Regions from separate parts of the Lysinibacillus sp. NPDC056220 genome, predicted to be linked through region 3. Evidence: riboswitches for the same ligand, from Rfam matches in the RefSeq annotation. Region 3 holds a riboswitch; each other region holds the start of a gene.
What was found. Region 3 has a riboswitch for cobalamin ahead of mmgD (citrate synthase). Riboswitches for the same ligand answer to the same signal wherever they lie in the genome.
Positions count from the first base shown of each region.

Region 1 (11,147 bases), on a different contig from region 3:
GGCATTTGGCTTGCATCTTTGTTAAAGCTAAAGCTATAAAGAGCGTCTTCTTTTGTTTTAAATAAGAAGTAGTCCTCATCATATTCTGTTTGGAAATAAGCTTTTTGATCCTCACCAATGTTGAAGCGAATAGCTTGCTTAATAATCGGATCAACATTTTCTAAATTGTCCGTCGTAAAGGAATTCATGAGCATATTCATCATGCCTTCAATTTCATTCCGTTTTTTTGTTGTACTTGGTGTTATTGGTAACTGGTCGACCGAGACATTTTCGTCATACATGGCATCCTCTAATGGTAGTCCATCCTCATCTGGTGGGAGCGTAACAACCTCACCTTTTAATGTGTATGGGATCATTGACTCACTGACTGTTTCCTCTTTTTCAATGCCACCACTGAAAAACATCTCCATTGAAAACTCGCTATTACTCTCATTAGATACACTTAAAATGTACTCTTGATCGGGTACAGCATCGATGATCATGCTCACTGCTTCACCTTTAGCTGCACCGTAGGAGCTTTGAATTGGGAAGGCTTCTTCTTCTTCGCTTTCCTCTTTTTTAGCTTGCTTTACCTCTTCTGGTGGAATCGGATTGAAATCCTCTTTTAAGTATAAATCCATAGAGGCAGTAACACCTGGTATACCAGATAGATCAAACTTCAATGTTGTCGGTTTTTTTACAGAAAACGTAAAATAATCTTGATCCTTTTGTTGATCTTTAGACAGTAGGGTATAGTTTTTTCCTGCCGTATTGTATGGGAACTTTTTAATAGACTCCATTGAAGACTTATTTAATGCATCGATTGGTAAATCTGAGTTTTTCGTAGTTTGTGCTGTAAAGATATAAGTAGATTTGCCTTTTAAGCTATAACTACCATTATGATCTTTCACACCAATTAACAATGTTCCTTTTTGGTCTGCTTTAAAGAGGTGACCTTCTTTTTTTCCTACACGAACATCATTAACTTTAATTGGCTCTACTTCACCCTGCTTGTTAGTAGGGTAGAAGTATAAATCAAAGGCATAGTCGTATTGTTCAGCACCTTTTAAAGTTAGCTGTGCATATTCATTTGCCTCTAAATCAACCTTATACCATTTTTTTTCATCTTGCTGCTCGAAAACACCTTGTTCGATATTTAATGTATTTTTGGCAAGAACTTTGGCATTTTTGATACGCTCTTCTTTGGATTCAGAATAATGTTTAGGTAATTTATTTAAATCGAACTGTAAGGCTTTCACAGGATCGACAAGCCCATGACCATAAGTAAGGTCATAACCTTTTTTACCTAAATCTTGTGCTGTCATTTCAAGAATTGCTTCAATCTCATGTGGCTTTAAATTCGGATGCTTTGATTTAAGTAGGGAGACGATGCCTGCCACTACAGGAGATGCCATGGAAGTACCACTAAACTTGACAAAAGATGATCCTTTTTTCTCATCGTGTACGGTACTGTAGATGTCTTCGCCAGGAGCCACGACATCAACAGAAGGACCGTAATTGGAATAGCTGGATAGTTTATTTCGATCATTCGTGGAACCAACACTTATAACGCCTTCATAGGAAGCAGGGAAGGAATAGTCATCCGTCGACTCATTTCCAGCGGCTGCAACAATCGTAATTCCACTATCAATAGCTTTTTGAACAGCATCCTGCATAAGTGGGGATTCACCATAGCCTCCAAGACTCATATTAATGACGTCCACACCTTGCTCAATGGCGTACAGAATACCTTGTGCAATGATAAAATCATTTGCTCCTTCTTTTCCGTTAAAGACATCAATAGGTAGTAGCTTCGCTTGTGGATTAATTCCATGTCCACCAATACCATTGTCTTTGGCTGCGGCAATAATCCCAGCAACATGTGTCCCATGGTCACCTGGATAAGATGTATTTGCCGGAGCAGCTGCATTATAAGGTGTGAGTACTTGAGATTTTAGGTCGGGATGTTTAAAATCAACACCCGAATCGATGACAGCTACTGTTACGTCATTTTCCCCAGCTAATGCTAATGCCTGATCCATTTGCAAAAGGCTTAGATGATACATATCTTTTATCTTTGGGTCAGCCTCTTTGTTGAAAGAATGATAGACATAACTAGGGGATACACTTGTAATCCCTTGCTGCTTTAAATAGTAAGAGACGGCTTTTTCAATGGATACACCTTTGTTAAGTTGAATCACATCATAGCCTAATGAAGGAATAGAGCGGATGACCTTGGAGCCAATTTTTTTATGTACGCTTTTATCAAGGCCGGAATGCTTGATAATAATCGTATCTTTACTCATCCATTTGTCTTCAGTTTTAAGATTCTTACCTGCATGTTGTGAATTGCTTGCTAATACGTTCTTCGCTGTTTGATGTGGTGCCTCCTCTGCAAAAGCTGAAGCCACAGGAACCATTAGCGCAGCGGATGCTGCGACAGCGACTGATTTTTTAAACCAACTTTTCAATTGTATCTCTCCTTGATGTTCTATAATAGGTCTCGACTATACTAATACGGATAAGCGATAGAAAAGTTTCGTAAATGAGGAAAATTTTTCTTCGCAATTTGAAAAATCGAACAGTAAAGGGATGAGCTGTCCGTTATTTTATTATTAATAATGCTTATTAAACCTGAACGGGTAGCTGTTCGATCAATTGTAATAAGTCATGCTTAGAGCGAGGAACTGAAATATTTTCTTGCCATAATTTCTTTTTTTGTAGAGCCATGGTCATTTCAAAGACCCATGGTCGCTCAAGATGTGCCCGTTTTAGCAATTCTTCTTCATAGAACAGGGCGATAGGATCACCATGATAAATAATGTTTCCTGCCTCCATGACGATGATGTGATCCGCCCATTCATAGGCAAGGGAAATGTCGTGAGTAGCAGCGATAATCGTTCGTTCACAGTCTTCTAATTTGGCTAAGTACTGAAAAACCTGAGAAGCATAATAGCTATCAAGACCAGCCGTTGGTTCATCTAATAAAAGGACAGCCGGTTCCATCGCTAATACACCTGCCATTGCCACACGTTTTTTCTGTCCTACACTTAAGAAGTGAATCGGTTTATCAAGTAGCTCTGTTACTTCAGTTTGTGCCACAGCCCAGGCTATTTTTTCTTCAATTTTTTCCGTAGACCAACCTAAATTCAATGGACCATAGGCTATATCTTGCTTAACGGTTCCTGAAAAAAGCTGATTATCAGCATCTTGAAAGACAATTCCCACCTGTTGGCGAAGTGCTTTTAATGCTTTTCTACTATATTGAAGTTCGTTCCCATTAAATGAAATGGTTCCGGCTGTCGGTTTCAAAATGCCATTAAGATGTTGAAATAAAGTGGATTTTCCTGCTCCATTATGACCGAGTATAGCGATTTTTTTCCCTTTTGGAATGTCTAGTGAAATATCTGTCAAAGCCTTTGTTCCATCTGCATAGGTATAAGACAAATTAGTCAGTTGAAAATAATATGCTGTCATGAGAAGTATCCTCCATATACGATAAGGAATAAAAAAATAGCCATCATGCCGAGCCAGTTTTTTTTATTATAGACGGCCGTTTCGTGCCAATAAACCGTTTCACCGCCACGTGCCTGCATGGCATTGTTAAGCTCTCGACTACGCTGAAACATTTCAATAAACAACGCTGTAATCAGCATAGACATCGAACGTAACCATTGCATGGGTGAATGATGGCCAAGGCGGGCTTGCTGGGCTAAATGAATTTTTTGCATGCTTTCGAAAAAAATAAAAATAAAACGATAGGTGAGTTCTACTAACTCAACTAATAAAGGAGGGAGCCTCCATTGGCGAAGCACATAACAAATCTCTTGTACAGATGTTGTTAAAATTAAAAAATATAAGCAGCTTATACTGCCGAGTACGATAAAGAATAGCTGCTGTGCGGTAGCGATACTGGCTCTCCCAATAAAAATTGTCCAGCTCATATACGTAAATGATCCCATATGGGCTGGTAATACATGCGTTGCTGGCGCTATCGAAATTAGGATGGAGATGAGACTTGTGAATAAGAAAAATCCTGGTAGTAATAATAGCTTCGCATAGTATTTTAGTGGGATTGTCGCACCCCAAATGATAAAAGCACTCATTACAAAAAATGTAATGAGTGAAAGTCGTTCCTCTCTCATAATAAGCGTGAATAAAAGTAGTCCTAATGAAAATATCATTTTTTCTAGAGGATGAACGTACGCTAGCTTATTGAGATACGCATACTTATCAATGAGTAACATCATTCTTAACCTTCTTTATGCTTGCCACGCATATAGCCGATAAAGTAGCCGATAAAACCAGCACCAATAGCTGCTTGTAGCACGAATAATAAGCTTTCAATTTCACCACTGGGCGGTTCCCATAAACTATCAAACCATGGCTCATACTCTGCATTAATCTCTCCAATGGCAGCTTCGGCTTCACCATCAGCTCCGCCAAATTCTGCTCCCTTTTGGACGAAGAGCGGGATAATGGCCAATAGCACTACAATCGCTAATAGTAATAAATTTCGTTTCATATTAGTGCGCCTCCTTTGTAGAGAAAACACGTAAAGACTTTAATTCGCTAATATTATATTTTTTCATGAAGTTCATGACAATAACTGTTAATATCCCTTCACTCACAGCTAACGGGATTTGTGTTAAGGCAAAAATACTTGCGAACTTTGTAAATGAAGCCATAAAGCCACCGACTTCAGATGGGAAAGCAAGTGCTAATTGAATAGAAGTCACCACATATGTACCTAAATCCCCAAGCATAGCCGCAAAGAAAATAGCTAATGAAAACGATAACCCCATTTTTTGCGCCCCTTTAAATACAAAGTAGACGATAAACGGACCTACGATAGCCATCGAAAATGCATTAGCCCCTAATGTTGTGATTCCACCATGTGCTAAAAGTAAAGATTGAAATAATAAAACAATTGTCCCGATGACACTCATCGCTAACGGTCCAAATAAGACTGTTCCGAGACCTACCCCTGTTGGATGTGAACAGCTCCCTGTAACTGAAGGGATTTTTAAGGCTGATAGAACAAAGGCAAACGCACCAGACAGTCCCAGAATCATTTTTGTTTCTGGGTTTTCTTCGATTGTTTTACGAATAGAGCGCAATCCTAAAATAATAAATGGGACGGAGATTACCCACCAAAAAATAGCCCATTCGATTGGTAAAAAACCTTCCATGATATGCATGGCGAAGGCACGTTTTGGCACCATTAAAAAAGCCAATACAAAATAACTAAGTTTCCACCAAGACAGCTTCAATTTTCTTCCTCCAAACTATAAATAGATTTTTAGAATGTAGCGTGCGTAATAAAAAAAGCACTTTTCCGTTGTTGGAAAAGTGCATAGCTAAAAAAGCAAATAACATTCTCATCTGCTAAGCCGCACACCTATCCTCGTAGGATGAAACGATCACATATTTTCGGCAGGTCTCCTGGCTCTAGTTCAACACTTTATAGGTCTTCCCATCCATTGGACAGTGACATTTTCTATAAAGCTCCCTATTACAGTGGCGGGACCGCGCCGGACTTGAACCGGCTTCCCTTTTAAGTAAAATGACGAGCATTTTACACCAAAAATAGTAAGTTGTGAGATTTCACGACAAAGTGTACCACGAATTTCCATAAATATGCTATACTTTTTTATAAAAATTTTGAAATAGACTATCAATGTCGAAAATTCTGATTACTAAGGATTTTGAGAATAAAAGGGAACAACACCAATTTTAAATAACCAAAAACTCTCTGATAAAATTGATAAATTTGTCATGAATTTTTAAAGAAATATTGAAATTTTAAAATAATAAGATATGATTAAGACAGTTTTCTATTAAATATACAATTAAAAATTTCATATAAAACGTCGATAAGTGCTCGAAAAACTCGAGATAATAGGGAAATTGGTGAAAGTCCAATACAGCCCCCGCTACTGTAATAGCTGATGAAATCGCAATGCCACCTGTGCAAACTAGGGAAGGTGCGACAGTAAAATGAAGCTTAAGTCAGGAAACCTGCTTATCAGATTGTGCATGCAAACTTTTCGGAGGGAGAAGTTGAAGCAAAAGCGAGGATCTGTCTTTCAGTCTATTCGTTTTTATTTGGCTTCTACAAACCTTTACTCTTCGGGAGAGTAAAGGTTTTTCTTTTTCCAAAAGCAAAAGAGGGGAGACATAAAATGACAACGTGGAATTTAGAGGGGATGAAAACACATCTCTTTATTTGCAATGGCAGTAGCTGTATGAACAAGGATGGAGAAGAAATTACCCAAGCTATACGGGACGAAATACAGCGAAACGCACTAGATAAAGAAATACATACGACAAGAACACGCTGTAATGGACGATGTAAGGATGCTTGTGTGGTTATTGCTTACCCCCAGGGGAATTGGTACCGTGTACCATCAACGGAGCATGCTAGAACACTTGTACAGGATTTGCATCATGAATCCTTACATAACGATCATGTTTATACACTTCGGGAAGGGACATTGCAGCGAACAGCGCAAACGACAGCCATTAAAGGGATTGAAAAGGTGAAAGAGGGGTAAAAACATGGCGCAAAAAGGGAAAATTTTCGTAGTAGGCTTTGGACCTGGAGACTTTAAGCATATTACGACACGTGCAGTAGAGGCTTTACAACAAAGTGATATGATCATAGGCTATAAAACCTATGTTGAGCTGATTCAAGATTTAGTGAGTGCAAAATCTATTGTCAGTACAGGCATGACAGAAGAAGTGTCCCGTGCTCAGGAGGCAGTTCGTCAAGCAGAGGCAGGAAGTATAGTTTCGGTCATTTCGAGTGGAGATGCGGGCGTTTATGGTATGGCGGGATTAGTGTATGAAGTTTTAATTGAGCTAGGCTGGACAGAGGCAACTGGTATTGAAGTCGAGATTGTCCCGGGTATTTCAGCTATCAATTCATGTGCTAGTTTACTTGGTGCACCGATTATGCATGATGCTTGTACCATTAGTTTAAGTGACCACCTCACTCCGTGGAATTTAATTGCGAAGCGTGTGGAAGCTGCAGCAATGGCCGATTTTGTCATTGCTCTATACAATCCTAAAAGCGGTCGCCGTACAAGACAAATTGTCGAAGCACAGCGAATTCTTTTAGAATATCGTTCACCTGACACTCCAGTAGGGCTTGTGAAAAGTGCCTATCGAGAACGTCAAGAAGTGACGATGACCACATTGGCAGACATGTTGGAACATGATATCGGTATGCTGACAACCGTCATTATCGGAAACTCATCTACGTTTTTCTATGATAATAAAATGATTACGCCACGTGGCTACCAACGTAAATATACACTTGGCGAGGAAAAGCAGCCATTACGTCCACATCAACGTTTACGGGAAGAAAATGAGCCATGGGCGATGAATCAAGAGACAGGAACAGCACGCAATGACTTTGCGGCAGACCCCAATGCAGGGCGAATGAATAAACCCAGTGTAGCCGTTATGCCAAAGCCGAAAAAAACGGCACTTGAAATGGCTACAGCGGCACTTGCAATGGTAAAGGGAACAAATGCTATCAAGGTTACTCCAAAGCTTGTACAACAAAAAATAGAATCCATTTTTGAATTAGCAGTGAGCCCTGGAGTGGCCAATAAATTTTTTACACCACAGCAAATGATGACGTTAGCAGAGGTCGTAGGCGAAGATGGATCGATGGAATACACACCAGATCATCAAATCCATTTAAAAATACCTACAACTACGCCTGAACGCATCACTGAAAAATTACAGCAAGTAGGCTTTTTATTAGCACCAATTGGTGATGTATTGTCGTTGAAGGCTTGCGATTTTTGCTACGGTGAAAAAGCAGATTCCATACCATATGCGGAGGAAATTCAAGAAAAGCTTGGTGGTCTGTCTTTACCGAAAACATTAAATATTGGCTTTAATGGCTGTGGGATGGCTTGTTATCGAGCAGTATTTGACGATATTGGGATTGTCTATCGTAAAAGTAAATTTGATGTCTTTATTGGAGCGAAACCAGTCGGACGTACGGCTCATGCAGCACAGCCTGTTGTAGAAGGCTTGGAGCCTGAACAATTGATTCCTTTAATTACAGATATTATTGAAGAATATAAAGCCAATGCGCATCCAAACGAACGCTTATTTAAATACTTCAAGCGTGTGAAAAAGATATTGCATTTTACGTATCAAGATATGTCTTCCAAAATAAAAATAGAGCCAGCTCCGTGCGGCGACTAGTGAGGAGAAAAGAGATGAAAGCTATATTATTTGTTGGCCATGGTAGCCGTTTAGCAGCAGGAAATGATGAGGTACGTACATTTATCGAGCAAATGACATCTCGCATTGATGAACAATATCTAGTAGAAACATGTTTCCTAGAATTTGCTTCTCCTAACATTGAAGAAGGTATTACAAATTGTGTGAAAAAGGGTGCTACAGAGGTACATGTAATCCCGATTATATTACTTCATGCAGGTCATTCCAAGCTACATATCCCGGCAGAAATCGAGCATGCCCGTGAGCATTATCCGAATATCACATTCACATATGGTCAAACAATTGGCATTCATGAAGAAATATTTGCGATATTACAAGATCGTTTAGTTGAAATTGGATTTAATACAGAACAAGAACAGGAAGATACAGCCGTTTTATTAATTGCTCGAGGTGGCAGTGATCCTTATGCAAATGGGGACTTTTATAAAATCACACGATTGCTATGGGAAAAACTACCTGTTAAATACGTAGAAAGTGCCTTTATGGGTGTAACGGACCCACGTGTTGAAGAAGGCATTGAACGCTGCGTCAAACTAGGTGCTAAGAAAATAATCATGCTTCCTTACTTTTTATTCACTGGTATTTTAATGGAGCGTATGCATGTTATGTGTGAGAAATTCAATGAGCAATTTCCTGCATGTGAAATTCAAATTGCCAACTACTTTGGCTACCACGAACGTTTACAAAATGTTTTATTAGAGCGTATTGAGCAAGCGATGAATGGTACATCTACAGGTATGCAAGATCTTGAAGATTATCGTGCTTACGCTGCTATTCATGGACATGCACATCATCATCACCATCATGATCACGATCATGGACATGACCATCATGATCACGATCATGGACATGACCACCACCACGACCATGACCATCATCATCATGAAAAGGAGCCCGTTAAATGATTTTCATGTTAGCAGGGACGAGTGATGCAAGAAATCTGGGCCTTGAATTGCAAAGTACAGGTCATGCTGTAACTGCCACTGTTGTGACGGAATCGGCAGCCTCTAGTCTTGCTGACGTTGGCTTGCCTTCCTTAATAGGGAGACTAACAGCGGAAGAAATGGCGACTATTATAATGGAACAAGGCTTTCAATTGGTCGTAGATGCCTCTCATCCATTTGCTGAAGAGGCATCGAAAAATGCTATGGCAGCAGCTGAAAAAGCGCAAGTACCATATATCCGCTATGAACGTGCCCATGAGCATTATGCTCACCCACTTATTACAGTTGTAAAGGATTATGAAGAGGCGGCTCAGTTAGCAGCTGAAAAGCGTGGTGTCATTATGCTGACAACAGGCAGTAAAACGCTTGCTACATTTACGAAAGTTTTACAAGGCTTAGAAAACACAAGAGTCATTGCTCGTATGCTCCCACGACTTGACAATATGGAAAAATGTGAGGCGCTCGGTGTCGCACAGCGAGATATTGTAGCCATTCAAGGCCCATTTTCAAAGGAATTAAATGAAGCATTATTCCGTCAATATGGAGTGACCTTAATGATCACTAAAGAAAGCGGCAAAGTGGGCTCGGTAGACGAGAAGCTAGAGGCAGCCCTTGCCTGTTCTATAGAAACAATTCTTATTGCAAGACCCAATATTAAATATGGCCAACAATATTCCACTTTTGAAGAAGTGTTACAGGCTGTAAAACATACACTTTAGGAGGCAATAACAATGGATTTTAAAACTGATTTCAAACCATTAACAGTAGACCCAGATAAAATTTACGATTACAGTTTCTCAATTATCGCAGAAGAAATGGGGGAGCATAACTTTTCAGAGGATGAATGGAAGGTTGTGCGCCGTATTATCCATGCATCTGCTGACTTTGAGCTAGGTCGTAGCGTTATTATTACACCAGGAGCACTTGAAGCAGGTGTTAAGTCTATTCTGGCAGGGCGTCATGTAATTGCGGATGTGCAAATGATTGAAAGTGGTTCTGGTAAAAAACGTTTCCAAAAACATGGTGGCGATTTACATTGCTATATTGCGGATGAGGATGTATCTGTAGAAGCGAAAAAGCAAAATACAACGCGTGCCATTATATCGATGCAAAAAGCCTCAAAATTACATGAAGGCGGTATTTATGCTATTGGTAATGCCCCAACTGCATTACTAGAATTGATTCGTTTAATTAAGGAAGGCTTAGCAAAACCAGATTTAATTATTGGTATGCCTGTAGGTTTCGTGTCTGCGGCTGAATCGAAAGAGGAGTTGCTAAAACTTGAAGGTATTCCGTACATTACAAATGTTGGTCGTAAAGGCGGTAGTACAGTGACGGTTGCCGCATTAAATGCCATTTCACTTTTAGCGGATGAACAGGCGAAAAAATAATGGAGCGGAAGCCAAAAAAGGATCCTAAGGACATGCGTCACGGTTATACAACAGGAGCCTGTGCAACGGCAGTAACAAAGGCAGCTTTACTTGCCCTTATTACAAATGAAGAGCAAGAAACAAGCACGATTCATTTGCCAATAGGTAGGGATGCGACCTTTACTATTGAAAAATGCCTATTTGAAAACAATGCCGTCAGCTGTGAAACGATTAAAGATGCTGGTGATGACCCAGATGCCACACATCAGGCACTCATCGTCGGTACTGTGAGCTGGGCAGAGATACCTGGTATTCATTTAGATGGAGGGATTGGAGTCGGGCGTGTCACAAAGCCCGGCTTACCAGTGCCTGTTGGAGAGGCGGCCATTAATCCTGTCCCACGGAAAATGATTCACAGCACTGTTCAAGGTGTATTGGATGAATTTCAAATTACGCGAGGGGTTAACGTAGTGATTTCCGTACCTAGGGGCGAGGAGATTGCAAAAAAAACGTTAAATGGTCGTCTTGGTATACTTGGAGGCATCTCTATTTTAGGCACAAGGGGAACCGTCGTGCCTTTTTCAAG
Region 1 is NZ_JBMOXD010000002.1:708,873-720,019, forward strand. Features, by position in the region: gene ACOZBY_RS08520 (S8 family serine peptidase) at 1-2,450, opposite strand, end outside; gene ACOZBY_RS08525 (energy-coupling factor ABC transporter ATP-binding protein) at 2,608-3,456, opposite strand; gene cbiQ (cobalt ECF transporter T component CbiQ) at 3,453-4,229, opposite strand; gene ACOZBY_RS08535 (energy-coupling factor ABC transporter substrate-binding protein) at 4,232-4,504, opposite strand; gene ACOZBY_RS08540 (energy-coupling factor ABC transporter permease) at 4,506-5,252, opposite strand; cobalamin riboswitch at 5,398-5,582, opposite strand; cobalamin riboswitch at 5,841-6,022, shown strand; gene ACOZBY_RS08545 ((2Fe-2S) ferredoxin domain-containing protein) at 6,165-6,536, shown strand; gene cobJ (precorrin-3B C(17)-methyltransferase) at 6,541-8,208, shown strand; gene ACOZBY_RS08555 (sirohydrochlorin chelatase) at 8,223-9,152, shown strand; gene cobK (precorrin-6A reductase) at 9,149-9,910, shown strand; gene ACOZBY_RS08565 (precorrin-8X methylmutase) at 9,923-10,582, shown strand; gene ACOZBY_RS08570 (cobalt-precorrin-5B (C(1))-methyltransferase) at 10,582-11,147, shown strand, end outside.
Region 1: linked by a shared signal. The riboswitch ahead of ACOZBY_RS08545 ((2Fe-2S) ferredoxin domain-containing protein) and the one ahead of mmgD (citrate synthase) in region 3 are both predicted to bind cobalamin.

Region 2 (11,147 bases), on a different contig from region 3:
TCATATACTTTTTATTTGATCTTAGCGAACAAACCATATTACTTGCTATCTATTTTTAAGACCTCCCAAATAGAATTATCTACTTCTATTGCTTGTCTATAGGGTAGCTCTCTATTAGCCTTCGCATTCCAATATGCCTCCCCGACAGGTTTATTACCTAATTCAAAATCTATACCATCCCACGTATCTTCACGAAATGCATAAAATGCCCAATGACAGCCATAATCATTAAAAATATCCATTAAATACTTGATATATTGATCCGCTCCAGCAACCATTCGGTTAATGCCAAACTCTTCTGCCATATTATCACCTCATATAAATCCTACTGAACCTACGTTACACAAATGTGACAACCTATGTTTAAATATAAATTGATTAGATTATTCTAGGGAAAAATAAAAAGGATTGAGTTCAGTACATACCAAACTCAATCCTTACAAACGCCTATTGAAAACTTAATCTTATTTTGTACCACTCGCTCCAAATCCCGAAGTTCCACGAACCGTTTGAGATAATTCATTAACTTCCAAGAGTTGAATAGTAGGGACAAATTGAATCACCATCTGGGCAATTCGCATAGATTTTTCTACGAAGAACGTATCTTGACCATGATTAATTAAAATTACACCGATTTCCCCTCTATAGCCTTCATCGATTGTTCCTGGGCTATTGAGCACTGTAATACTATGTTTTAAGGCTAGTCCACTTCTTGGTCGAATTTGTGCTTCCGTTCCTTTTGGTAATTCAATTTGAATTCCTGTTTTAATTAATTTAGTCCCACCAGCAGGTATCTCTACAGTTTCAATGGAATAGAGGTCCATCCCAGCATCGCCAGGGTTAGCTTGCATGGGTAGCATTGCATCTTCATGCATTCTTTTGATTTTTACTTCTACATTCATTGTTCTTCATCCTAACGATTAAAATTAAATGTGTCATCTGTAATTGGCGCTACTTTTGCCTTAGCATAGGTAGCCCCCTTTTGTGAAAAGAAATCATATGTGGAGCCCTCATTACGAATTCCATTCATAACGATTGGATTCACTTCTTCTTCAGGAAACATAGCTTCAAAACCAACATTCATTAAGGCTTTATTTGCATTATAACGCACATAGGCTTTTACCTCAGGCGATAATCCTGTCTCCGCATAAATGTCCTCTGTATATTTCATTTCATTCTGATATAAATCCAGCAGTAATTCATAGCCCCATAATTGTAAAGCTTCTTGCTTTTCTTTTGAAAATTGCTTATATAGATTTTGAGCAAAAAATCCTACTGCAACACCATGAATGGATTCGTCGCGCAAAATGAGGGAAATAATTTCAGCACTGTTTCTTAAAAAACCTTGCCCACCTAAGTATAATGGGTAGAAAAAGCCAGAATAGAAAAGGAAGGATTCAAGCATAACGGATGAAAACATCGCTTTCCATAAGCTCTCAGCGTCCCCTTCTTCAATACTATTATAAATATCCGCTATTTTATTTGCCTTATATTGTAAATATTCATTTTTCTTTACCCATTCAAAGAGCTCGTCTATTTCCTCGTTTGTACAAAGCGTTGTAAATATATAAGAATATGATTTAGCATGTATTGCCTCAAATGCATCAAAAACGGTTAATACAGCCTTTTCCTGTAAATCATCTGTATAAGCAGCAACACGATTCATCCCAATATTTGTCTGAACGGTATCCAGCAAGGTTAATCCTGCAAACACTTTTTTATACGTGTCCTGATGCTCAAAACTTTTCCACTGTTGAATATCTTTACTCACTGCAATTTCTTCGGGAAACCAAATTTGCTTCCATTGCTGGTCCCAAAAAATTTGGGCCAGTTCACTTGTTGCTTTGTTCCAGTTGACTGCCTCATACACTATATTTGACATGCTACACACTCCTCTAAGCTTTGTAATCGTTGACGAACATAGTAAACGGACTTAATCCCTTTAACCCATGCATAAATGTATACTTTAGCTAGTTGTTCTGTTGTCCAATTATCAGTGACATAAAGAGTCATTGAAATACCTTGGTCAACATGTTTTTGAGAAGCTGCGTATAAATCAATTAAATCATAAGGATCAACATCATATGCCTCTACATATAGATGACTGTTTTCATTTGTTAAATGTGGCATTGGATAAATTGTTCGACTATCTGCATAATCACGAACCTCTACACGTTCTGTACATGGAGAGATGGAGGCCGTACAGCTACGAATGTACGATATACTACCAGTTGGTGCTATAGCTAAACGATATGAATGGAATAAGCCATATTGCATAACATCTTGCTTTAATAATTCCCACATTTTACTAGTAATGATTGGAATGTTTCCGAGTGCTTTTAATACAGCAGGTGAAAGCTCTTCTTCAGTCTTATTTACATATTGATCAAAATAGATACCTGAAGCATAATCGCTATCTTCAAATCGATAGAACGTTTCTGCTTTTTCTTTAGCCATTTCCATCGATGATTTTAGAGAATAATAGTTCATTGCTTCCATAAAGCGGTCCATGAAATGAATAGAATCTTTCGAGCCATACATAATTCCCTCCGTAACAAGATGTCCATGGAGATTCATACACCCTAGACCTACTGAGTGCATTAATTGATTGGCTTTTGCGACCGACGGAACATTTTTGATGTGCGTCATTTGGGATACATTTGTTAATAAGTGCATAGCTGTATCGATTAATGCTTCAAAATCATTTACTTTACTCGCTGCGTGGATATCAATTGACCCTAAATTACACGACACATCTAACCCATATTCGTTAGGTTGATCTTGATCTGTGATAACACTAGTTTCTTGAACTTGCAAGATTTCAGTACATAAGTTTGACATTTTTACGCGACCGATATTTTTTAGTGGATGTACGTCATTAACATTATCATCAAAAATTTCAAAGGGATAACCGGATTCGAATTGAGCTTTTTTTACCTCTGTATAGAGTCTACGCGCATTCAAACGTTTAATTTTACGGATTTTAGGATTATCTAGTAGTTCATAGTACATATCAGAAATTGAAATTTCCGACATTCGTTTACCATATACTTTAAAAATATCATATGGACTAAATAACACTATATCTTTATCACGCTTCATCAGTTCGAAGAAAATACTTGGTATAATAATACCTGTTGATAGTGTTGCGAGGCGAATTTTATCATCAGCATTTGGTTTTTTTGATGAAATAAAATTCTCTATATCTGCATGGAAAATATTTAGGTAAACAACTCCTGAGCCATTACGCTGACCAAGCTGATTAGAATAACTAAAAGAATTTTCTAATAGTTTCGCCACTGGAATCACACCACTTGCACGATTTAGTATTTCTTTAATTGGATCACCTAAAGGACGTAAATCCGTTAAGTTGACCCCGACCCCTCCACCTAGACGTGATAGCTCTAAACAATAACCAATATTTTCAGCGATGCTATTCATGGAGTCATCCATGGATAATTTAAAGCAACTTACTAATTCGCCACGAGCTTTCTTCCCACTATTTAATGCAGTAGGCGTTGCAGGTTGATAGGCTTCCATCATCGCTTCTACAGAACGTTCTGCTAGTACCGTGTTCCCCTGTGCCAAGTACAAGGCAATAATGACAATCCGGTCCTCATATTTTTCTAAGATTTCTTCTCCATCACGACTTTTCATAGCGTAGCTGTCATAAAATTTGCTAGCACTCATAAATGATGGGAAACGGAAATTATAATCATACGCTTTTTTGTACAACTTTTTAATAAAATCCATCTCGTACATGTCGATAAAAGCTTTTTCGTAGTAGCCTTCATCAACTAAATAGCGGATTTTTTCCTCTATATCTATAAAGTAACGTAAACGTACGTTGACATATTCTAAAAAGTAGCGGCGCGTAGCCTCACGATCCTTTTCTAACTCTAGTAGCCCCGTTGTACTATAACGATTCAGTACGTCATTATTAAGCTTTAAATAAGTTTTCATCCCATTACCCTCGTTTCATAAAACGTTTGTATAGCTTCATAATCTGTTTGATTGCCGCGCAAATCTAATTTCCTCACTAATGGTACATGATAGGTAGTAGCAATTTTCTCTCCTGCTGCGCCAAATACATGATGTCCAAAGTTACTGTTGCCACTAGCAACTACTCCTTTACAAAAATCTCTGTTTTTATCTAAGAAACGTTGCACTTTTGCTGGAATGTCGCCTAAACCATCTGTGTATGTAATTAAAAGATAAGGCTTATTCAAGCTTAATTCCTCTGAGAGTTCAATAGATTCTGCCCTTAGTTTAGATACTACATTGCGGACATTTCCTGTACGACTAGCGTAAACGATCATAGTGTAATCATCTCAATACGAGAAACAATTTCCTGAACATCCCCTATAAATGTTTCATCCACCTCTAAAACAGGCACACTTAAAAAACCTGCATCAATAATTGTTTGTTTAGCTTGTTCATCGTGATCAATATTAACAATTTCTGCTTCAAGTCCTGCTCGTTGTAATTCGGATTTTACCCAAAGGCATTTTGGACAGATTGTTTTCGTATAAAGTTTCATAGTAATCCCTCTTTTCATAAAATAAAAAAGCTACCTCTTCTAAAGAGATAGCTTACATGGAAACGTTAACATACTAAAAATACTGACGTTCCCATCTCTTAATCCCCGAAGAAATGATAAATTTGTTTTATAAAGGCAGGTCTCCTGGCTTTGCTTCAATCTCTGATTTCCTTCCCATGCGAATGCACAGTGGTTACAATCATCGTCAGCTTTACAGTTGCGGGGACAGCGTCGGAATAGTACCGAACTTCCCTATTAAACTACATATAGTAGTACCTATACAAAACGAACACAATATATTGTTTTTCAATAGTTTTAAGTGTACCATCCTTTATATAAAAAGTAAATCGCGAAATAAAAGTTCATCAATTTGAGACTATTCATATTTTCTGACATAACCTTAATCGAAAGAGATAAAACATAATCATATAAAAATATAACTATAAAAAAATAGGAAGTTACATGCTGATCATTTATTTACCTAATAACGGAGGCCCAATTGAAATTTTATTCATAAAAAAGGCATCTTTCCATAATAGTAAAGATGCAATTATGACTAAAACTACATAATCGTCAACCCACTTTGAGAAAGATGTATATCATTCATCATACTCAATTTATCCTATCTTTGCAGATTTTTCGTTGTACTTGTCCCTTTGCAACTATTCATAATAAACAGGTACCTTTATCCAGTTATTCTGTATTCATAGTATAACATATCCAAGTTCTTTCTCTGTCCGCTCAACTAGGTATATTAACTTTATCCTTTATTTACAAAAATAGCTGATGAATTTTCTATACTCATCAGCTAACCTTTTACTTAAAACCTATCTATTGTGATATCCAAATTTATACTAGAGGCTGTCTTAAAACCTTCCGCAGCAGCGATCATTAAAGAAGAGGCACCCCCCTTTTCCGTTTCACCTGCAACATATATTCCAGCCGCTGTTGTTCGTCCAGTACCATCAGTAATAATTGTCCCATTTTCATCAACTTGGCAATTTAGCTGTTTAGCAAATTTATTTGGACGATAAAAATTAGGTACGACAAATCCACCACTTCTTAAAATATGTTCACCTGTTTCTAATTCAATACTAATTAAGTTACTATCTTCCCCATGCAAGTTTTTTACACATTCTGTATACAGTTTAATTTTTTTACGTTCAAATTCACTTTGAACGTTATCGGAAAGTTGATGACCATTCGTAAAAACGATTAAATCCTGTGACCAATTAAAAACCAATTTGGTCATATGTTTAATATGCTCCTCTTTTTCTGCTATGATAGCCAATGGCTTGTCTCTCAGCTCCCAACCATCGCAATAAGGACAGCTAAACAAGCTTTTACCATAATATTGTCTGATTTGCGGGAGGGGAAACTCCTCTTGTATTCCAGTAGCTAACAATACTTTTGCAGACATATATGATTTATTTTCCGAAGTTTTGACAAGAAATAAACCGCTTTTATCATCTTTAGTTATCTCGATAATTGTTTGATCTAACATAGATATAGATGGGTAAGATTTTATTTCTTTACTAGCTATATTCTTAAATTCTTGTGGCTTTATCCCATCTCTTGTTAAAAAACCATGCGACTCTTGAGTTACACGATTTCGATTAGTTCCATTATCAAATATAGCAATCTTTCTGCGCGCCCTTCCCAATGTTAAGGCAGCACTTAAACCAGCAGGGCCACCACCTATAATTACACAATCGTATTTATTCATCCTTTTTTCCTCCACATCAAAATATATTATAGACCTTTAATATCTGTAATTAAGGCAAAAGACACCGCAAAAGTTATATACCTTTTCAATTATGAGTCATTAAACCCTTAATGTTTAACTACCTCATTAAAGATTACGTAGCATAAAATAACGTTTAGTTTGTCGGGTCTTACCGCCCTATTAAAGACTTAACATATCTATAATATCTATTTAGTTTTTTTTCGTCAATTTTTTCGTTTTCATATTTAAAATACATAGGACCATCAAATATCTGCCGTTGAAAGAATTCTTGTCCACAGAAATGAATCTACTATAGGCTAGTTATGAATGAGGTAAAGTAAAAGCCACTCCAAAAGTTTGGAATGGCTAATTTTTTTACTGTACTTCATGAATACTGTCCATACTGTTTAATTATCAAAATAAAGTATGATTAGCATATGCTTTACATTGTTCCTGCAAGTAGTCATTACTTAAATTCAATTTCCTCTGCCGATGCCCCTTTTGTATACGTTATGGTCGATCCAGCAGGTAAATTACGGATTTCTTTTACATTTTTTCCTTCAATAATAATGGAACCAATTTTCGTACCTTTAAAGTCAATAATCGCATTTCCTTTTTTAGGACTGATCACTACAGTTTTGTTTGCAAATCCTTCGCCATGGAATTCGGCATATTGACTAAATACTGCAATGCCATTTTTAATAATGGTATTTTCCCCTAACGTTAATGAAATGCTTGGACGATTCACTATTAATTTACCAGTCTTGTAGTGATTAAAGCTATATACATTTTCAGGTACTATTGGTGTTGGTATTTCTTCTTTTCCTGCTTGCAAATCAATTTGAACTAATACAGGGTCATGATCCGATGCTCTGCCTTGTGCCTCTGTAAAGTTCGCATTCATATGAATTAGGTCAATTTCCGTAACATCCGCAAGATGATTCGAAACTAAAATATGATCCAACACTTGATTGTTCCCTTGGAAGAAGTACGTAAAACGATCTTGCTCTGGGGCTTTATCTATCATATTCGTTAAAACATCTCCTTTCAATGTTTCAAGTGCTGGTGTGAACTCAAAGTCATTCATGTCCCCTGCCACTATGAAATTTAAATTCGGATTTATGGCAAGTCCTTCATCGATAAAATCATTGATGGCCTGAGCAAGTTGAATACGTTTCTTAACTGATTCTAAAACTGGTGGCTGTGTTGGTCCCCAAAGTGAACCATCCCCACCTTTAGAATTTAAGTGAGCTCCGATAATAACTACACGTTCATCTTGGAATTCAAATTCCGCTGCAATTGGTTTTCGTGTATCTACAAATTTTGATGGATCAACAAAGCCAGGATTTAAAGCAAGGCTTCCATCTGCTGTCCATGTATTCGCTTGGTTGCCTAACCCTTTTATACCTGACACTAATGAAACACTTGTCGGATTATATAGATAGCCAACACGAATATTACCGCCTGGTGCACCGCCTACTGTATTGTTAATTGGCATGACATCAATCCAATCATAAGCAGGACCACCCGCAGCTTTTATCGCATGAATTAATCGCATGTAGCTTTCAGATGCATCTGCATTTCCTGAATCAATTTGACCATCGTTATCTTGAACTTCGACTAATGTAATAATATCTGGTGACTTCATATTATTTACAAATGTCGCTGCAATTCTGTCTACTTTTTCGTTAGATGTATTGGCAGGATTATTCGAAAAGTTTTCGATATTATAAGAAGCGACATTTAATTTGTCCGCTACTGGTTGAAGATGCGTCACTTCTTGTTGAAGATGTGCCTTTGTTACATTAGGAAAAACATTATTCGTGTTCAGTCGATAGCCATCTGTAAAGTTTTCTACAAATCCGATAAGCGGTTCATTAAAGCGATCCCCTGAATCATAATTTTTTCCAGCTACTCCTTCAAGCATAATTTTTTCCGGATTATAATCATCGGCTGCAATATTTAAACCGCCATTCACATTAAATGTATTATTTGTTGTGCTTGGTACAACAATTGGTGAATCATTATTGTACATTGGTCCAATCACTCTCGCCTCTGGGAACGATACTCGCATATACTCAATGGATTCCCAAAAATCGATGCCATCTTCTTGTGGATCAAAAATTGCCAAGCCATCATTATCAATAATTTTATTTGGCGGGAATAGATCCTCTCCTATCACAAGAGGCTCTGGAATTACTGCTTTACCTGTTTTTGTAATATTGGTTGCTGAAATTTGCGTATCTCTTAATCGAGAGTTGCCACCCGCTTCAGTTACATTTCCTGATACTTTAATAACGTCCCCTACTACTACATTATGTGCCGACTTACTTACCTTGATCGCTGTCGATTTTACGCCATCGAATGCTGTATCGCCTTCTTGCATAATGAAGCTACTTGAATTAATAACGAATGTTACAATTCCTTCTACATCATTTACTGCTAAATTGACATATGGTGATAGGTGGCTTGCCCCTTGAATATCGCTAATTGTGGCATTGTTAGTATCAATCATCTCATAAACAAATGTAGCAATCGCACTATTCGTTAAACCTTCTTTCACTGCAATCGCTTTAATCGTCAATGGCTGATTAACAATAATTTCCCCTGTATACTTTGTACTAGCTGTTGTTGGTGCAGAGCCGTCCAATGTGTAATAGATCGTTGCACCTTCTGTCATGGTAGAAAGCGTAACCTTCGTACCAGCTGTTATTCCACCAACGTGAGAAGCTTTGATATCCTGAACCTTTGTTACATCTTCAATAATGCGAAGCGGGAGGAGTTGATGGTTTGTATATTGACCAACAATGCCTGTAATTTCCCCATACGTTTTTCCACTTACTAAACCAGAGTCTCTTGTTTTATCATAAATAGCAAATGTGCCTGCATCATCAGTTCCGGTAAAGTTTTGACCTGAACCAGTAATAGCAACATTTTTAATGGTTACTAATTTCGATTCATTGTCTTCTCCAACCTCAATACTTTTAATAATATGTGCCTCTGGTATTGGAGAAGGAACAGGCATGCCAACAAGCGAAATATTCGTTAATTGCTTTAGTCCACTATATTCATCTACTTTACCTTGCACCAACACCCGATCACCGACTTTTGCAGTAAGACTATCTACAGGATAAATAGCTATCGCCGCTCCGTCTTCATCTTGAATGTGAGCAGTCGCTGTTTCTAATTTTGCTGTTACAATACCTGATACGGTTACCACTTGTCCTATTTCTTTATTACGTGCTTCCGTAATCGAAATATGGGTTGGTGCATCTTTAATTGTAAAATTAAAGGTCGTCATTCCACTATCGTTTAAGCCCGTTGCTGTAGCAAATGCTTTAATCGTCATTGCTTCATTTACAACAATGCCCGCTGCTGTATTATAAACCTCACTAGCTGTTGACGGTTCGGAACCATCTAACGTGTAATAGATTGTTGCATTTGGTGTATCTGTAGACAATGTTACCTTTGTACCTGCAAAAACTTCACCCGTTGCTGGAAAAGCTTTCACATTCGTTACTTCTGTAGGCTCATAATTTAATACTAATTGAAAGCTTTCCGCGTTTAACGTTTTTAACTGATATGCCCCGTTAAAAATGGAAGCAATCCCTGTCACTGTAATCACATCATTGTTATTGAACCCACCTGCTTCAAATTGAGAGAACTGATAGCCCGTACGGTTATCATGGCGAATTAAAAGCTCGTTATTTTCTGCATCAACTGCTTTAAACTCAAATGTTCCATACGTACCAGATGACGCTAAATCTTTAATCTTCACATTTTCCAGTGTAATTAACTTACCTTGTATACTGTCATCAATGGGTAGATTAACTATTTGTGGTGCTGGTGCTGTCCCTGAAGAAATGCGTTCAATTGTTGGCGAATTAAATTGAACTTCTCCACTAAATAAACTCGTTTTCCCTGTGATTTTGACAATATCTCCAACAGCTAAGCTCCCTGCTTCAGTTGAATTAGAGAAAACATATACCCCTGCAGACTCATCCTGTACATAGAAGGCCTTGCCACCCCAGCTACCAGGTGTTGCTGTAACGGTCCCTTGAATCTGAACTATACGGTCTGTTCCAACAGCTGCACGAGCTTCGGCAATTGTCCCTTCTGTGACAGAAGGATTAGTCGGTTCAGTCGGTTCTGTTGGTTCACTTCCAACGAACTCAATTGAAGTGGGTGATTTTAGCCCTGCATGACTACCAAAATATTTATCTAGTGTCCCTGTTATTTTAATTTTTTTCCCAAGATTACTTGGGTTTGTTTTTAAACCAAAGTTGGCTCTATATGAGCTTGGGGAGGTTGGTAATTGAATATACAGCATTTTCGTGACATCTGTTTCACCAGGTGTGTCGGCAATAGCCAGATTTGTGTCGCTATCTGCTATCACTGAATACGAAGTTTCACCTTTAACAAACCCAACTATATATCCTTCCACAGTAACATTATTCCTAGCTGAATTGGGATCAAATTGGTTGACAGCTTCCCCCACTCCAATAGCTTCTGTCGTTTCCGCCTTTACAACTGTTAGGTAGGGCAAAATCATAGAAATTACAAGTAAAAATGATAACGCTATTTTGGAAACGACATTAAATTCATATTTCTTCATTCATTTAGCTCCTTAGATTTTTTATCTTTTAACCTTTTCTCTATCTTGCAAAGGAATTTACAGAAAAGTTATTAGTCAATTACTCAATTACTGTGTTTCCTTCAACAGATAACCCATCTAAACTGATGTTAACATTTGGTGCATCAATGATTAAATCACCTGCAATAATACCAGTACTACCAGTTGGCATTAAAGAATATCTCCCTTTAGCTGTTGGAGCTGTTATCGTTACATTCCCCATCAAGGTATGACCATTCAAATCAATC
Region 2 is NZ_JBMOXD010000001.1:155,546-166,692, forward strand. Features, by position in the region: gene ACOZBY_RS00750 (hypothetical protein) at 39-305, opposite strand; gene dut (dUTP diphosphatase) at 465-902, opposite strand; gene nrdF (class 1b ribonucleoside-diphosphate reductase subunit beta) at 914-1,882, opposite strand; gene nrdE (class 1b ribonucleoside-diphosphate reductase subunit alpha) at 1,870-3,963, opposite strand; gene nrdI (class Ib ribonucleoside-diphosphate reductase assembly flavoprotein NrdI) at 3,960-4,319, opposite strand; gene ACOZBY_RS00775 (glutaredoxin family protein) at 4,316-4,540, opposite strand; cobalamin riboswitch at 4,658-4,835, opposite strand; gene ACOZBY_RS00780 (NAD(P)/FAD-dependent oxidoreductase) at 5,361-6,266, opposite strand; gene ACOZBY_RS00785 (chitobiase/beta-hexosaminidase C-terminal domain-containing protein) at 6,733-10,881, opposite strand; gene ACOZBY_RS00790 (S-layer homology domain-containing protein) at 10,961-11,147, opposite strand, start outside.
Region 2: linked by a shared signal. The riboswitch ahead of ACOZBY_RS00775 (glutaredoxin family protein) and the one ahead of mmgD (citrate synthase) in region 3 are both predicted to bind cobalamin.

Region 3 (11,147 bases):
CAGCTAGTAGAGGAAATCATGAAAGGTGAACCATTTAAGCATTCCGCATCACTTGAGCTATACAACGCGATTTTGCCCAGTCACCCTCGCGAAAGAATTCACAAGAATACTAGTTTGGAATGATCTGAAATGTCTTTGCGAAGAAAGTCCTTATTAAAATTCTTACATTGTTATTTGGAAAGCTTCGTAAAGGAGCTTTCGAACCCCCATATTTTGCCCTCTAGGTTGTTTAAGAGAGCGACCGTCCTCTGTTCCATATTACTCGGAAGTTCTTCCTTACTGAAATAAGTGAGGCTTAAGCTCTCACCATCCTTCATTTCCAATACACCCCTTACATGTTTAGCTCTATAAAGGTGAATGACTGTATAGATTTCATCGCCATTCGGATAACAGTAGTAATAATCAGGTCCTGAAAAAACACCGATAAACTCAAACTCTTTAGCCACGAGACCAGTTTCCTCATAAAGTTCACGAGCAGCAACCTGCTCTAATGTTTCGTTTATTTCCATTGAACCGCCAGGTAATCCCCAATCCAACGTATCTGAACGATGTTGAAAGAGTATTTTCTTATCATCATTAACAACAAGAACTGTCGAACCAACGCTTATAATTGGTCTATTACCGATAAGCTTTCTTAATTCAGTTATATAGCCCATCCCGTCACTCCTCGTTTCATCGTAATGCAAAACAAATCGCTTTTTTAAAGCAGACTTCATAAATATAGCTCCATTGGGATTGATTAACAATCTTTTTTTGAGCGAAATAATGCTTAAATATGCAGAATAGTTCGTCAAAAATGAAAAATAGCTTTTTATAATCAGTCTTTTCTGAATTTTACCTATATTGATTGTTTGGAAACCTCTATGTTAAGGTGAAAAGACAAATTGAATATGCTAAATTTTGGTGGTTCAAATGGGTTTGATTCCATTTGATTAAAAGGGAAGTTGGTGTGAGTCCAACACTGTCCCGCAACTGTATGTAGGAGTTCCATAACGAGACCACTGTTTTGTTCTTCAAAACGGGAAGGTGTTATAGGAATGTTGATGATAAGTCAGGAGACCTGCCACTAAATAAGCATCAATTGACCTACGAGGATAGGGAGGTGTTAGCTACTGTATGATGATTGTGAATGGATGTAAGTTCACTGTTTTTTGTTCTGTCATACTTTTGTAGATTAACAACTTCTAAAGGATAGAAGTTGTTTTTTTGTTGTTCTTTCGAGTTTGAATGGTAACGCTTACAAGAATGATTAAACAAAGGGGTTGTAATCTATGGAGTTAACGTATTCACCAGGTCTTGATGGAGTTATTGCTGCGGAAACAAAACTGTCTTTCTTAGACGTAGTAGGCAGTCAAATTGTTATAGGTGGCTATGATTTGATTGAACTATCTCAGCGATACGCCTATTTAGATATTGTCCATTTATTATTGCACGGAAACCTACCAACTACTGAGCAACAAGCTGACGTACAGGATAAATTGAAAGAAAACTATCACGTTCCACAAGAGCTTGTTCAAATTTTCAACTTATTACCAAATGGGACACATGCGATGGACGGCCTTCGAACTGGAATTTCAGCGTTAGCAGGGTATGATCAGCACATCCATGATCGTTCGACTGTAATGAATGTAACACGAGCATATCGACTTTTAGGTGGAATGCCCAACATCGTTGCGAATAGCTACCGTGTATTAAATGGTCAAGATGTTGTAGAACCGGATAGTCAGCTTTCTTATAGTGCTAATTTTTATTACATGATTACTGGAAGAAAACCAACACCATTAGAAGAGGGAATTTTTGACCAATCACTTGTTTTATATAGTGAACATGAAATGCCGAATTCGACCTTTGCTGCTCGTGTTATTGCCTCCACACAATCCGATCTGTATGGTGCTCTAACTGGTGCTGTCGCATCATTGAAAGGAAATTTGCATGGTGGGGCGAACGAGGCAGTCATGTATATGCTGCTTGAAGCTAAGACTGTGGAGGGCTTTGAAGCGATGCTGAAAAACAAGCTCAAAAATAAAGATAAAATAATGGGCTTTGGCCATCGTGTCTATATGAAAAAAATGGACCCAAGAGCGCAGATCATGAAAGAAGCTTTGTATAAATTATGCTTGGAGCAAGGGGATGACTGCTTATATCACATGTGCGAAGCCGGTGAAAAAGTGATGGTGGAGGAAAAAGGCTTGTATCCAAATTTAGATTATTATGCTGCGCCCGTGTACTACATGCTGGGCTTACCAATTGAATTATATACGCCTATTTTCTTTGGCTCTCGAACGATCGGTTTATGTGCACATGTGATCGAACAACATGACAATAATCGATTATTTAGACCTCGTGTTCATTATATAGGCGAGCGTCATAACCTTGAAGAATTGTCGGTATAATCAAGTTTTAACAACTCGCCATAGAGCTGATGGACATTCTGACCAATGCCCATCAGCATACTAGTATATCAAATGCATACCTTGAAAGGAAGTTATAGATGATTAAAACGAATGAAAAAACGATGACAGACCAGCTTCTTATTGATATTGCGGATTACGTATTAAACACAAAGATTACGAGCGAAGAAGCTTACGAAACGGCTCGATATGTTTTATTGGATACGTTAGGTTGTGGCATTTTAGCTTTACAATATCCTGAATGTACAAAACTTCTAGGTCCTGTAGTACCAGGTACAGTCGTTCCAAATGGTACTCGTATTCCAGGAACATCCTATGTCCTTGATCCAGTTAAAGGTGCCTTTAATATCGGTTGTATGATCCGTTGGTTGGATTATAACGATACATGGTTGGCGGCAGAATGGGGGCATCCTTCTGATAATCTTGGTGGTATTTTAGCTGTAGCTGATTATTTGAGTCGTGTACGTGTTGCAGAAGGGCAAGAGCCTCTCCAAATGAAAGATGTTTTAGAAATGATGATTCAAGCCCATGAAATACAAGGAATACTTGCACTCGAAAATAGCTTAAATCGTGTTGGCTTAGATCACGTTTTATTTGTCAAAATAGCGACAACAGCTGTTGTTACAAAGGCTTTAGGGGGCACTCATCAAGAGATTGTCAATGCTTTATCAAATGCTTGGATTGATAATTCAAGTTTAAGAACCTATCGACATGCTCCTAATACGGGATCAAGAAAATCATGGGCTGCTGGCGATGCTACAAGCAGGGCCGTACAACTAGCAATGATGGCTGTGAAAGGGGAAATGGGCTATGCAACTGCATTATCTGCACCAGGCTGGGGATTCCAAGATGTGCTCTTTCATAAGCAAGAATTAAAGCTTGCGAGACCACTTGCATCTTATGTTATGGAAAATGTCCTCTTTAAAGTTTCATATCCTGCAGAGTTTCATGCTCAAACGGCTGCAGAATGTGCCGTTCATTTGCATGCTGAAGTAAAAAATCGCCTAGCTGATATTGACCGCATAGAAATTACAACACATGAATCAGCCATGCGAATTATCGATAAAGAAGGGCCTCTTCACAATCCTGCAGATCGAGATCACTGCCTTCAATATATTACAGCGATTGGTCTTATTTATGGTGACATTACCGCAAATCACTATGAAGATGAGGTGGCGGCAGATCCACGAATCGATGACTTGCGTAATAAAATGGTTGTTGTGGAAAAAGGCCAATATACAATCGACTATTTAGACCCTGATAAACGATCCATTGCGAACGCTGTTCAAGTTTATTACAAAGATGGTACATCAACTGAGCTAATTGAGTGTGAATATCCTTTAGGACATCGTTTCCGCCGTGAGGAAGCATTCCCTCAGATTATTGATAAATTCCAGCAAAACCTTCGTACGCATTATGCTCAAAAACAACTCAATAAAATAAACGATGTTTGTGTAAATAAAGAGCTGCTTGAACAAATTGCTGTTCATGAATTTGTTAATCTATTTATTTAATTTAGATGGATTCCGAACGCAATAAAGAGGAGGTATTTAAAAATGACATGGATTGTCCAAGAAGCAAAGACACAAAAACAATTAGCTGAACAATTTAAAGCTCATATCGCTCGTTCAGCTATTTTGCAAATACCAGGGGTACATGATGCAATGGCTGGTTTGATGGCTAAAAAAGTTGGCTTTGAGGCATTATATCTTTCTGGTGCCGCTTATACAGCGAGTAGAGGTTTACCAGACTTAGGGATGATTTATTCAAATGAGATAGCCCAGCGTGCTAGTGATATTATTCGGGCTACAAATTTACCGATGCTAGTGGACATTGATACGGGCTTTGGTGGCGTATTAAATGTTGCCCGTACTGCTCGTGAAATGCTAGAGGCAGGGGTTGCTGCCGTACAGCTAGAGGACCAAAATCTTCCTAAAAAGTGTGGACATTTAAATGGCAAAACTCTTGTTCCAAAGGAGGAAATGATTCAAAAAATAAAAATGATTAAACAAATAGCCCCTACATTAATGATTGTTGCTCGCACGGATGCAAGGTCTGTTGAAGGCTTAGAGCAGGCTATACTAAGAGCCAAAGCATATGTTACTGCTGGTGCAGATGTTATTTTTCCAGAGGCATTACAAACTGAAAAAGAGTTTAAACAATTTGCCAATGAGTTAGATGCCCCCTTATTAGCCAATATGACTGAATTCGGTCAAACTCCTTATTATACCGCTAAGGAATTTGAAAAAATGGGTTACTCGATGGTCATTTATCCCGTTACATCTATGAGAGTTGCAGCAAAAGCATACGAGCGCGTATTTGAATTAATAAAAAATACTGGAACACAACAAGAAGCAATTGAGGATATGCAAACAAGAAGCGAATTGTATGAAACGATTTCCTATTATAAATTCGAGGATTTAGATAGTGAATTAGCAAAAACCATCTTACCGAAGGAGGAAATAAAGTAGGAGAGGTAAATGGCTTTTCTCCACTTTCTTTCAAGGAGGGCTTATATGGATCGACTAAAAAACAACATGACGATCTTTACACCTGAGGATTTCCACGATGAAGAAGAGCTCATTGCAAAAACTGCTGAGCTCTTCATTAAACAGGATGTCTCACCGAATATCTCATCCATTGAACAGCAACAATATGAGATCACCCGACAATTGTTCCAAAAAGCAGGTGATCTTGGATTACTGGCCATTGAAATACCCGAAGCTTATGGAGGACTTGAGCTCAATAAAAAAATTTCTGGTCTGGTAGCAGAAAAAATGGGTTTTGGGGGTTCTTTTAGTGTCTCCTACAATATTCATGCAGGGGTGGGCACATTACCCTATATCTATTTTGGAAATGAGGAGCAAAAGCTGAAATACTTACCAAAGTTGGCTTCTGGAGAATGGATTGGAGCTTACGCCCTTACAGAGTCCGAAGCGGGTTCTGATGCACTGCGCCCCAAAACGAATGCTAGATTAACAGAAGACGGGAAAGCATGGCTAGTAAATGGAGAAAAGCAATGGATTACCAATGCTCAGCTAGCAGACGTCTTCGTTGTATTTGCCCAGACGAATAGGGGGATGACTGCGTTGATTGTCGAACGTTCCATTAAAGGAGTATCCGTGGGTCAGGAAGAAGAGAAGATGGGCATTAAAGGCTCTTCAACGGCCACGCTCATTTTAGAAGATGTTATTGTGCCAATCAATTGTGTTCTTGGAGAGGTTGGCAAAGGACATATAGTCGCTATGAACATTTTGAATATGGCACGTCTAAAGCTTGCCTTTTCTAATATAGGAACGGCCAAACAAGCATTTCAAATAGCCGTGAATTATGGGAAGGGACGGAAACAATTTGAACGACCTATCGTTGACTTTACATTGATACAGGAAAAGCTTGCTGACATGGCCGTTCTGATTTATGGAGCAGAAAGCGGTGCATACCGAACGGCTGGGAAAGTTGATGAGGCTATTGCATCAGCAAGCAATGAAACGATAGTTCAGAAAATATCTGAATTTGCTCTGGAATGCGCACTTCATAAAGTACATTGTTCCGAAGCACTTGGAAGAATAGCTGATGAAGCTGTTCAAATACATGGTGGATATGGCTATATGCAAGATTATGAAGTGGAACGTTTGTATCGAGACGCAAGAATTAACCGTATTTTCGAGGGTACAAATGAAATCAATCGCCTCACAATGGCTAAAATGCTGTGGAAAAAATATGTACAAACAACTGCAATAGAGGGTGATTTTATTCACGCTCAACCATTAGAAAAAAATCACCATTACATCCTTCTCTCCAAGCATTTAATGCAACTAGCTATTCATGTCATTGCAAATGCACAAATTCAACTCGAACAGGAGCAAGAATTTATGCGTTTGTTGGCGGATATGGCCATGGAAACGTATGTCATGGAATCAGCCTGGCTCAGGTCGAAAAAAACTGCACATGTCCAAACAAAACAATTAATGACTGACATATTATGCCAGGAGGGTTACCGCAAAATAGAAGAAAGTGCGATTACTATCATTACGGCCGCTGAAAGCAATGAACAAAAACGAGTAAGCTTGCTAAATAACATTCGACAATTAAATATTCCGCTACAGCAAAATCTCTTTATGAAAAAACGGGCACTTGCGAGAACATTCATTGACAACCCAAAAATGATTAGTTAGGAGGAGCAGCATGATCGATACATTTGTCAACGTTAGTAAAGAGGATTCTATTTCAATTATTCATTTAAATCATCCACCTGCAAACACTTTGTCATCAGCCACTATTGAAAACCTACGTCTCATTTTCCAAGAGCTAGCAGAGGATGAAGACACAAGTGCCATTATTATTACAGGCACTGGCCGATTTTTTGTCGCTGGGGCTGATATAAAGGAGTTTGTTTCAGCCTTTGGCCAACAGGAAAAAGCATTGCAAATGGCTCAAGCAGGGCAAGCGCTATGCGATGAAGTAGAAGCCATGAAAAAACCAGTTATTGCTGCCATTAATGGACCGGCTCTTGGAGGAGGGCTTGAACTAGCGTTAGGATGTCATTTCCGAATTGCTTCGAATCAAGCCATTCTCGGCTTACCAGAATTAAAGCTTGGGCTACTCCCAACATTCGGGGGGACTCAACGACTTAGCAGAATGACGAATCAAGCAACAGCGCTCCAATTAATTTTAACAAGTAAACAACTGAGTGCAGACGAGGCATTACAGCTAGGTATTATTCAACTCGTAACAGAACCTGAGGAACTTTTGACGACGGCTAAAGCTGTTGCACAGTCCTTTGTTGCGGGTAAAAGTATGACATGTGTCTCTCGTACAATTGAATGTGTGATTCAAAGCACGAAGGATAACCTACAAAAAGGACTTGAACTTGAACGAACACGTTTTGCTGAGTTATTTTTAACAAATGATGCCAAAGAAGGTGTACAGGCATTTATTGAAAAAAGACAGCCACACTTTAAACACTGTTAAAGGAGGGGGCCAACATGGCAAACGAAGTTTTATTTTCGGTGGAAGATGGAGGAGCAGCCTTCATTACGTTGAATCGTCCTAAAGCTTTAAATTCTCTTTCCACTAACATGCTTAACCTCATTAGAGAAAAATTAAAAGAATGGGAAGCGAATGATCAAATCTGTCTTATTGTACTACAAGGGGCAGGGGAGAAGGGGTTTTGCGCTGGAGGTGACATTAAAACACTTTATCAAGCACAATCCAGTCAAGAAGCATTTAAAGTAGCTGAAAACTTTTTTGAAGTAGAGTATGAAGTGGATTTGGAAATCTATCATTATTCTAAACCAATTATTGCTTGCCTTGATGGCATAGTCATGGGTGGTGGAGTCGGATTAACCTATGGAGCAAGCCACCGAATCGTTACAGAGCGTACAAAATGGGCGATGCCGGAAATGGATATTGGCTTTTTTCCAGACGTTGGCGCGGGCTATTTCTTAAACAAAGCGCCAGGATTTATTGGTTACTATGTGGCATTAACTGCGTCCATTATTAAAGCAGCAGATGTCCTTTTTGCGAACGGAGCAGATCATTATATGACGAGCGATAAGCTATTTGATTTCCTTCAAAGCGTTATACAGACAGATTGGCATTCTAACAATATAAACGCAACCTTACACCAACTAATTAAGAAATATTCTAGTAATCCATCCACGAACAGTGAACTTGAGAAGCTTCAAACAGTAATAAACCATCATTTTTCAAGAAATACAGTCGAGGAAATCATACAATCCTTAAACCATGACCCAAGCGAATTTGCCCGTGACACGAAGAACTTGCTGTTGTCGAAATCACCTTCCTCTTTAAAAATTACGTTACAGCAGCTTATTGACGCTCGTGAAAAAACAGTAGAGGAATGTTTGAATACAGATTTCATGTTGGCAAGAAACTTTTTAAGACATAAGGATTTCTATGAAGGTGTACGATCTGTTGTGATTGATAAGGATCGTAATCCACGCTATACCTATCAAAACCTAGAAGAATTTACAGAAGAGGAGAAGAAAAAGTTTTTTCAAGAAAATAATGTTACATGATAGACTTCATTTAAAAATCCTGTTCGTAGCAGGATTTTTATCTTTATAGAAGAAAGGGGGAAATGACATCACCCCATTCTAAGCAAGAAACAGAATATTCGGGTTTATACTAGCTTTCAATCTCTTCATTTTGATCATTTAGAGTGGTATTAGAGTGCTGTAGGAGGTTATCTAGTATTCTGCCAGTAATAGGCATAAAGAAATGGAGGATGAGCCCTCCCAAACAAACCGTTATGATTGTTCCAAAGCCAATTGGGCCTTTCCATAGTAACGCCAGCGTTAAAAACAGGAGATAAATAGTGGTTCTTGCAAAAAAGATGCTCCTTTTCGTGAGCTCTTTAATTATTAAGGTTAATCGATCAACAGGTATCGGTGCAAAATTCGTATGTAAATAGGTGGCAGTCCCTAACCCAATCACCATTAAACCTACACCAAAACTAACAACTTGACTATACCAAGCTACAGGCGTTATCCAATTGTGTAACACAAATAACCACATATCAATTCCAATTCCCGTAATAAAGGCTGTCATCAAGCCCAAGAATTCGGGCCTTTGCTTGGTTAACATAGAATTACCAACTATTAAAATAATAGCTATAATAATTTCCCAGCTACCTACAGTCAGCCCTATATTTTTAGATAATCCCACTAAAAGGGCATCGAAGGGGGAAGTGCCTAGATTAGATTGAATAGTTAAAGAAATGCCCAGTGTTAAAATGAAAATGCCTAAGACATAAAAAACATATTTCACTTTTATTACCTCCCTCCACTTTTTATTGCATATACAACAAAAATAAGTTACATTCAATATATATTCTTTTTATTGCATTTGCAATATAAAATACATAAAGAGTTCTGAAGGAGTGTAATCAATGTCAATCAAATTATCAAAATGTAGCATAGGTGATTTAAAAAAACTCCAAGAGGTGAGTATCGAAACATTCAATGATACCTTTAAAGATCATAATTCACCTGAAAATATGACCGCTTACTTGGAGAAAGCATTTACAGAGTATCAGCTGGAAAAAGAATTATCTAATAAAGCTTCAGAATTTTATTTTATCTATAACAATGATGTCATTGCTGGTTACTTAAAGGTGAATGTCAATGATGCTCAGTCTGAACCAATGGGGGATGAGACACTTGAAATTGAACGTATTTATATTCGACAGCCATTTCAAGGAAGAGGTCTTGGCAAATATCTCATCAACAAGGCAGTCGAATTAGCTGAAGCTCAAAACAAAAGCAGCATCTGGTTAGGAGTTTGGGATAAAAATGACAATGCCATAGGCTTTTATAAGAATATAGGCTTTGTGCAGACCGGGGCACACAGCTTTTATATGGGTGAGGAAGAACAAATAGATGTAATTATGACAAAAATATTAATATAAATTTTTAAATAGCAGAAATGTTGCGGTATCAACGTTTTTGCTATTTTTCTATACTTATTTTTCTACAGGTACATCGTTTGTGAAATGGCACGTCTTTCAAACCATAAGAACCTTTGTTTCATTAAACAACCATTCTTGTTTTCTTGTAATATTTAAGCTTTTTAATCCATTAAATATTAAAAATCTCTAATATGTGATGCGGAAAACGCCAACTTTTTCTATACTTTTACCTATTTCAATGGTTTGTATTGTCATATAGGTCTTTAGACAGTTGAGTCATTTCCATATTACCTATAAAATGTAATTATTAATGAAAACGATAATCATTATCAATTGTTAACAACACCTCATTTGTTTCGATTTACTTTTACTTCTCAGTCTTTCTAATAAGGGAGACTTATTTTTTCAACAGTGAGTGATAATCATTATCAATTAATAGTAAAAAGGTTCTGTGAAAGGATTGGTTTATTTCATGCAGCAGATTGCTAAACAGATTGCAAAGAATGCAACGTTTCAGGCGTTTATGAATTGTTATATACGAGAGGTGAGAAGCGGGCATTGGGTCAAAAAGGAGGAATGGATTAAGGAACAACGACTATCAGCCCTGATTACCGAGGCATATATATTAGAGCTTGAGTTACCAAGACAAAACATACGTTTTGCATTTGGCGTGGAATATAAATCTCTTGTTGGAAGACAGGTATTTGGTGCATCGTTGAAATATTGTACAAAACAAAAACAATGGCTTGTTGAGGATAAATTAACGATTCTCATCACGCTTATTCAGGAACTACATTGTACGACTAAAATGGATGGCTGTCTGAAGCTTTCTTCCCATTTTGACGAACTCATTCTTCGCATAATTGAGAGCTATCAAACAATGGCCCATTATATTGAAAAGAGTTTTGAAGGTGACAAGCAACACCGAGCTAGCGATACGTTTATTGAAGCAGAGCAGTCTCTCCTACTTGGTCATTGGCTCCATCCAACACCTAAAAGTAGACAAGGGATGGCAGATTGGCAACAAACCAGCTTTGCTCCAGAGTTACAAGGTTCTTTCCAACTTCACTACTTTCGAGTCGACCGTAAAATGGTGAACGAGGCCTCCGTATTAGAAATAAGTGCTAGTGAACACATTGCTCGATCTTTAATCAAATCACAGCCTGAATTTGTTAAGTCAGAGAATGTCTGTTACATTCCGGTACACCCCTTACAAGCACAATGGCTTCTACAGCAACAGTATGTCAAAAAGGCGATTGCTGAAGATTTAATAAAATACGAAGGAGCACAAGGGGCATATTATA
Region 3 is NZ_JBMOXD010000003.1:89,975-101,121, forward strand. Features, by position in the region: gene ACOZBY_RS10515 (ABC transporter ATP-binding protein) at 1-123, shown strand, start outside; gene ACOZBY_RS10520 (NUDIX hydrolase) at 171-656, opposite strand; cobalamin riboswitch at 888-1,082, shown strand; gene mmgD (citrate synthase) at 1,272-2,393, shown strand; gene ACOZBY_RS10530 (bifunctional 2-methylcitrate dehydratase/aconitate hydratase) at 2,492-3,925, shown strand; gene prpB (methylisocitrate lyase) at 3,968-4,882, shown strand; gene ACOZBY_RS10540 (acyl-CoA dehydrogenase family protein) at 4,892-6,586, shown strand; gene ACOZBY_RS10545 (enoyl-CoA hydratase-related protein) at 6,597-7,382, shown strand; gene ACOZBY_RS10550 (enoyl-CoA hydratase/isomerase family protein) at 7,397-8,452, shown strand; gene ACOZBY_RS10555 (YczE/YyaS/YitT family protein) at 8,562-9,203, opposite strand; gene ACOZBY_RS10560 (GNAT family N-acetyltransferase) at 9,325-9,843, shown strand; gene ACOZBY_RS10565 (IucA/IucC family protein) at 10,316-11,147, shown strand, end outside.